DNA from 3 places in the Serratia sp. TSO36 genome. Region 1 is predicted to be linked to each of the others. Evidence: predicted binding sites of a transcription regulator. Region 1 holds the regulator's gene; each other region holds the start of a gene.
The links. Region 1 encodes PurR, which represses purine synthesis genes. Its sites were predicted from a motif close to CANGCAAACGTTTGCNTG; they were not measured.
Positions count from the first base shown of each region.

Region 2: a site for PurR is predicted at 1,467-1,484, ahead of serA (phosphoglycerate dehydrogenase). Genes of this name have one in related genera too.
Region 3: a site for PurR is predicted at 938-955, ahead of guaD (guanine deaminase). Genes of this name have one in related genera too.

Region 1 is NZ_JBJZOU010000012.1:464,589-466,859, forward strand. Features, by position in the region: gene punR (DNA-binding transcriptional activator PunR) at 1-922, shown strand, start outside; gene purR (HTH-type transcriptional repressor PurR) at 919-1,944, opposite strand; gene cydH (cytochrome bd-I oxidase subunit CydH) at 2,269-2,271, shown strand, end outside.
Region 2 is NZ_JBJZOU010000024.1:2,794-5,064, forward strand. Features, by position in the region: gene ACK3CV_RS20790 (5-formyltetrahydrofolate cyclo-ligase) at 1-97, shown strand, start outside; gene serA (phosphoglycerate dehydrogenase) at 146-1,384, opposite strand; gene rpiA (ribose-5-phosphate isomerase RpiA) at 1,677-2,271, opposite strand, start outside.
Region 3 is NZ_JBJZOU010000013.1:29,585-31,855, forward strand. Features, by position in the region: gene fecR (ferric citrate uptake sigma factor regulator FecR) at 1-239, opposite strand, end outside; gene fecI (ferric citrate uptake sigma factor FecI) at 236-760, opposite strand; gene guaD (guanine deaminase) at 1,186-2,271, shown strand, end outside.

The DNA of each region.
Region 1 (2,271 bases):
AGTGGTCGATGCGGTGGCGCGCACCGGCAGTTTCAGCGCGGCGGCGCAGGAGCTGCACCGGGTGCCGTCGGCGGTCAGTTATACCGTACGGCAGCTGGAGCAATGGCTGGCGGTGCCGCTGTTTGAGCGGCGTCATCGCGATGTGGAGTTGACGCCCGCCGGCGCGCTGTTTATCAAAGATGCGCGAGTTGTTATCAAAAAAATGCTCGACACCCGCCGCCACTGTCAGCAGGTGGCCAACGGGTGGCGCGGCCAGCTGAATATTGCGGTCGACATCATCGTCAAACCGCAGCGCAGCCGCCAGCTGGTGCTGGATTTCTACCGTCATTTCCCCGACGTCGAATTGATGCTGCAACCCGAGGTGTTCAACGGCGTGTGGGATGCCTTGGTGGACGGCAGGGCGGACATGGCGATCGGCGCCACGCGCGCGGTGCCGGTCGGCGGCGGCTTCGCCTTCCGCGACATGGGTTATATGAACTGGCTGTGTGTGGCCAGCCCGCAACATCCTCTCGCGCAGTTGACGGGGCCGCTGAATGACGATCAGCTGCGGCCGTACCCTTCGCTTTGCCTGGAGGACACCTCGCGCAATCTGCCCAAGCGCGTCACCTGGACGCTGGATAACCAGCGGCGGCTGGTGGTGCCGGATTGGACTTCGGCGCTCGACTGTTTGTGCGCCGGGCTGTGCGTCGGCATGATGCCGGCGCATCGGGCGCTGCCGCGGGTGCAGCGCGGTGAGCTGACGGCGTTGCAGCTGCAGCAGCCGTTTCCCGCCAGCCCTTGCTGCCTGACCTGGCAGCAGGATAAACCGTCACCGGCGATGAGCTGGCTGCTGGCGTATCTGGGCGATGGGGAGACGCTGAATCAGGAGTGGCTGAGCGAGGTGGAACCGGAAGCCGCGCAGGCTTCCGGCGCGGGGGATTAGCGGCGGTAGTCGATGAATGGGCCGTCGGCGACCGAGCGGCGTTCGATCAGCTTCGGATGCACTTCGATCACCTGCGACTCTTCGCGTTTGCTGATAATGCGATCCAGCAGCATGGTGAAGGCCATTTCGCCCAGACGCTCTTTCGGCTGGTGAATGGTGGTCAGCGCCGGGGTGAAGTAGCGGGCGTTGCGCACGTTGTCGTAGCCGATCACGGAAATATCCTGTGGCACCCGCAGCCCCAGCTCGTCGGCCGCGCAGATGGCGCCCATCGCCATGATATCGCCGCCGCAGAATACCGCGGTCGGCCGCTGTTTTTGCGACAGGATTTGGTGCATCGCCTTGTAGCCGGACTCCGGTTCGAAGTCACCCTGGACGATCCACTCTTCGCGAATGTCGATATGCGCTTCCTGCAGCGCCTTCATAAAGCCCTGATGACGGCCGCCGCCAGTGTTGCGCGACAGCTGGCCCGGAATGGCGCCGATATCGCGGTGGCCGCGCTCGATCAGGTAACGGCCGGCCAGATAGCCGCCTTCGAACGCGTTATCGATGATGGTGTCGGTGAAGTCGCCGCGCGCGGCGCCCCAGTCCATCACCACCATCGGGATGTTGCGGTAATCTTCCAGCATGCCCAGCAGCTGATCCGGGTACTCGGAGCACATGACCAACAGGCCGTCGACGCGCTTTTGCGCCAGCATCGCCAGGTAGGCGCGCTGCTTGTCCAGATTGTTGTGCGAGTTGCACAGGATCAGGGTGTAGCCTTTGCTGTAGCAGCTGTTTTCCACCGCCTCGATCACTTCGGCAAAGTAGGGCGCTTCGCTCGAGGTGGCCAGCAGGCCGATCGACTTGGTGTGATTGACTTTCAGGCTGCGCGCCACGGCGCTCGGCGAGTAGTGCAGCTCTTTGATGGCGGCCCACACGGCCGCTTTGGTCTCTTCGGCGACGAAACGAGTCTTATTGATGACGTGCGAAACGGTGGTGGTGGAAACGCCCGCGCGTTTGGCCACATCTTTAATCGTTGCCATGTAAGGAATGACTCCTGAACTCACATGTTTACAGCATGTAAGTGTGATGTTAATCGTTTGCCTACGTAGATCCTTCTCCAGAGAAGCGAAAACTGAGTTTTTAGTGTGTTGAAGTCTTCAGCGCTTAATCAGGAGGGGCATGGATGCCGGTACGCAGTTGTGAACTGCGAATTTTGTCGCATATTGAACAAAAGTGGAAGAGGTAATCGAGATTATAAACCGGGAAATGATAACAAGATTTTATCGGCGAACTGTGGGAAAATGATTTGACGTACTAATTGTACGCCTTTTATCCTTAGGAAAGCCCATTTTAAAGGAGTTGTCATG
Region 2 (2,271 bases), on a different contig from region 1:
CCAGCAGGTGGAGCACCTGCCGACCGAACATTGGGATATCCCGCTGCCGGAAATCCTCACCCCGCTCTGCAGCTGGGCGTGGCACGAGCCCAAATAGCAAAAGGCCGGATCGCTCCGGCCTTTTTCGTTGCGGCGAGCCGCCGAATCAGAACAGCAGACGGGCGCGAATGGTGCCGTCGATGGCCTTCATGCGCTGCAGCGCGGCGTCGGCGCGTGCGGTTTCCGCTTCGATGTCGATCACCACGTAGCCGATTTCCGGCCCGGTTTGCAGATACTGTGCGGCGATGTTAACCCCCTCTTCGGCGAAGATCTGGTTAATCTGCGTCAGCACGCCCGGGCGGTTTTCGTGGATGTGCAGCAGGCGGCTGGCGTTCGGGCCATGCGCCGGCAGCGACACTTCCGGGAAGTTGACGGCGGACAGGGTCGACCCGTTGTCGGAGTATTTCGCCAGCTTGCCGGCCACTTCGTCGCCGATATTCTCCTGCGCTTCCTGGGTGGAGCCGCCGATGTGCGGCGTCAGCAGCACGTTGTCGAACTCACACAGCGGCGAGTTGAACGGATCGCTGTTGGTCGCCGGTTCTTCCGGGAAGACGTCGATCGCCGCGCCCGCCAGGTGATTGCTGGCCAGCGCGTCGCACAGCGCGGGAATATCCACCACGGTGCCGCGCGAGGCGTTGATCAGAATGGCGCCCGGTTTCATCAGCGCCAGCTCTTCCGCCCCCATCATGTTCTTGGTGGCCAGCGTTTCCGGCACGTGCAGCGTCACCACGTCGCTCATATTGAGCAGATCGGACAGATGACGCACCTGCTGCGCGTTACCTAACGGCAGCTTGTTCTCGATGTCGTAGAAGAACACCTTCATGCCCAGCCCTTCGGCCAGAATGCCCAGCTGGGTGCCGATGTGGCCGTAGCCGATGATGCCCAGCTTTTTGCCGCGCGCCTCGTAGGAGCCCACGGCCAGTTTGTGCCACACGCCGCGGTGCGCCTTGGCGTTGGCGGCCGGAATGCCGCGCAGCATCAACAGCAGCTCGCCCAGCACCATTTCGGCCACGGATCGGGTATTGGAGAACGGGGCGTTGAAGACCGGAATACCGCGCTTGGTCGCCGCTTTCAGATCAACCTGGTTGGTGCCAATGCAGAAGCAGCCCACCGCCACCAGTTTTTCTGCGGCGGCGAACACCTCTTCGGTCAGATGCGTACGCGATCGGATGCCGACGAAGTGCGCATCGCGGATGGATGCCTTCAGCGATTCGGTGTCTAACGCACCCTTGTGGTATTCGATGTTGGTATAACCGGCGGCACGTAAATTATCGACCGTGCTCTGATGAACCCCTTCCACCAACAGGAATTTAATCCTGTCTTTCTCCAATGATACTTTTGCCATTTACCCGACCCTATGTTCAGACTTCAGAAGCGGCTGTGACGACACAGCTCCCATCCAACATAACAAAAATAACGCGGGCGGCAATACAAACGATTGCCTGCCCGGCAGGACAAGGCGCAGCGTTGATGGCGGTTTACGGCAGAAAATGCCATAGGGAAAGTTTTCGGCAGAAGCTTTGGGGAGTCAGTTTTCACAATGTGACATAAGTCACCAAATTTGCCGTTTTTCAGAAAAGATATTTTAACCGAAGAATTATGCGGCCCGGCACTACCGGGCCACAAACGGCGGAGGTTTATTTGACCACTTTCACGCCTTCCGGGGTGCCGACCAGCGCCACGTCCGCGCCGCGGTTGGCGAACAGCCCCACGGTCACCACGCCGGCGATGCCGTTGATCTTGTTCTCCAGCGCGATGGCGTCGGTGATGCTCAGGTTATGCACATCGAGGATCACGTTGCCGTTGTCGGTCACCACGTTTTGGCGATACTCCGGCAGGCCGCCCAGCTTCACCAGCTCACGCGCCACGTAAGAGCGAGCCATCGGGATCACTTCCACCGGCAGCGGGAACTTGCCCAGCACGTCGACCTGCTTGCTGGCGTCGACGATGCAGATGAATTTCTTGGCGATGGCGGCGATGACCTTCTCGCGCGTCAACGCCGCGCCACCGCCTTTGATCATCTGCATATGGCCGTTGATTTCGTCCGCGCCGTCCACATAAATATCGAGCGAGTCCACTTCGTTGCTGTCGAACACGTGAATGCCGAGGCTTTTCAGCTTGGCGGTGGAGGCGTCGGAGCTCGATACTGCGCCTTCGATCTGGTGCTTGATGGAGCCCAGCGCGTCAATAAAGTGGGCGGCGGTAGAACCGGTGCCGACCCCGACGATGGTG
Region 3 (2,271 bases), on a different contig from region 1:
GCCGACTGGCGGCCGGCGCGATCGAGCGCGCGGTAGCTGAACTTGCCCGGCACGCCCTGCAGCTGGCTCTGCAGCGCTTCGACGCGCTGCCAGGCCCAGCGGTGATCGGCGTGCTGCTGGTGCCAGGCTTGCCACTGTAGGCGCTGGCGGTCGGTGACGTGCTCATCGCACAACAGGGCATACCAGTGTGCGGCCATCTTCAGCGCCTGGCGCTGCTCGGGGGTAATGGCGTTGCTCATGAGAAAACGTCGTTTTCCAGGCTGAACAGCAGGCAATGCTCGGTGGCCTTGGCCATGTATTTTTTAACCGAACTGACCGACACGCCGAGGCGCACGGCGATGTCCGCATAGCCCAGGCCTTCGAGCTGCGACAGCAGAAAGGCCTGTTTCGCTTTCGGCCCCAGGCCGTCGAGCATGGCGTCGATCTTCTGCAGGCTTTCCAACAGGCTCTGGCGCTGTTCCGGCGACGGGGCGTAGCCTTCCGGGATCAGCGTCAGCATCTCCAGATAGGCGCGCTCCAGCGTTCTGCGGCGGAACAGATCGACCATCACCCGCTTGGCGACGGTGACCAGAAAGTCTTTCGGCTCGCGCAGGGTCGCCGCGGCGTCGCTTTTCAGCAGGCGCATAAAGGTGTCCTGCGCCACATCGTCCGCGTCGAAAGCGCAGCCCAGCCGCCGGCGCAACCATCCCTGCAACCAGGCGTGATGGGTGGCGTAAAGGCGCGACAGCGCGGCGTGCGGGGCGGAAGCGGTGGCGGACATGGTTTTCGCATTGCTGGTCAAAAAGATGCGCGGATGATAATTGAGAATGGTTATCGTTTCAAGTTTGTCGGGTGGGTTCCTGAATGGTTCCGGCCTCTTTTTATCGCCTTGAAATAGGCTGACGGGCGCGAAAATATCCCTTTGCCCATTAAAGGTGCAGCAACGGTGTTATTTCGGTAAGCAAACGGTTGCTATTAGTCTGCCGTCGAAGATCGCCGCGTGTTTTATTCTTTTTCTTCGGTTGGTTTTCTTTGTTTAATTAGTATCACTTTGTTTTAACGTGAAAATATATTTTATGTCGGTCTGTTGGCACACGGCTTGCTATGCTTAACCCGGTCTTTAAGTTTGGGCAACAGAAGGCATTGTTTCATCGGCGCAGGTTATTATGCGGGTGAGATTGGCCGGTCGTCACAAGGAAGAAAATAATGGCACTGCAATTCACCACGGCTATTCGTGGCAATTTTTTTGATATCGCGGCCTGCGTGGAGGAACCGCAACAGCTTGACGAACGCCTGCGGCACATTCCCGACGGTTTGTTGCTGCTGAACGGGGGCGTCATCGTCTGGTTCGGCAGCTGGCAGCAGGGCGAGGCGCTGCTGCCGCCGGGTTTCGCGGTCACGGAGTATCGCGACAAACCGATCGTACCGGGCTTTATCGACACCCATATCCACTATCCGCAAACCGAAATGATTGCCGCCTATGGCGACCAACTGCTGGACTGGTTAAATAATTACACCTTCCCGACCGAAAGCCGCTATGGCTGCGAGCGGCACGCCGACGCGATGTCGGCCTTCTTTCTGCGGGAGTTGCTGAGCAACGGCACCACCACCGCGCTGGTGTTCGGCAGCGTGCACCCGCAGTCGGTCGATGCGCTGTTCAGCCAGGCGCAAACGCTGAACATGCGCCTGATCGCCGGTAAGGTGATGATGGATCGCCATGCGCCGCAGGCGCTGCTGGAAACGCCGGAGCAGAGTTACCGCGACACGCGCGAGTTGATTGAACGCTGGCACGGCAAAGGCCGCCTCGGTTACGCCATTACGCCGCGCTTTGCGCCAACCAGCACCCCGGCGCTGCTGGCGCAGGTGCAGCGGCTGCGCGAAGAATTCCCCGACGTGTGGCTGCAGACGCACCTGAGCGAGAATCCGCAGGAAGTGGCCTGGGTAAAATCGCTGTTCCCGCAAAGCCAAAGCTATCTGGACGTTTACCATCGCTACGGCATGACCGGCGGCAAAAGCGTGTTCGCACACTGCCTGCACCTGGAGGAGCAGGAGTGGGACTGCCTGTGCGAGACCCGTTCGGCGATCGCCTTTTGCCCCACCTCCAACCTGTTCCTCGGCAGCGGGCTGTTCGACCTGCAGCAGGCCTGGCGCAAGCGGGTTAAGCTCGGCATCGGCACCGACGTGGGGGCAGGCACCTCCTTCAATATGCTGCGCACGCTGGGCGAGGCGTACAAGGTCGGCCAGCTGCAGCATTACCGGCTCTCCGCCATAGAAGCGTTCTATCACGCCACC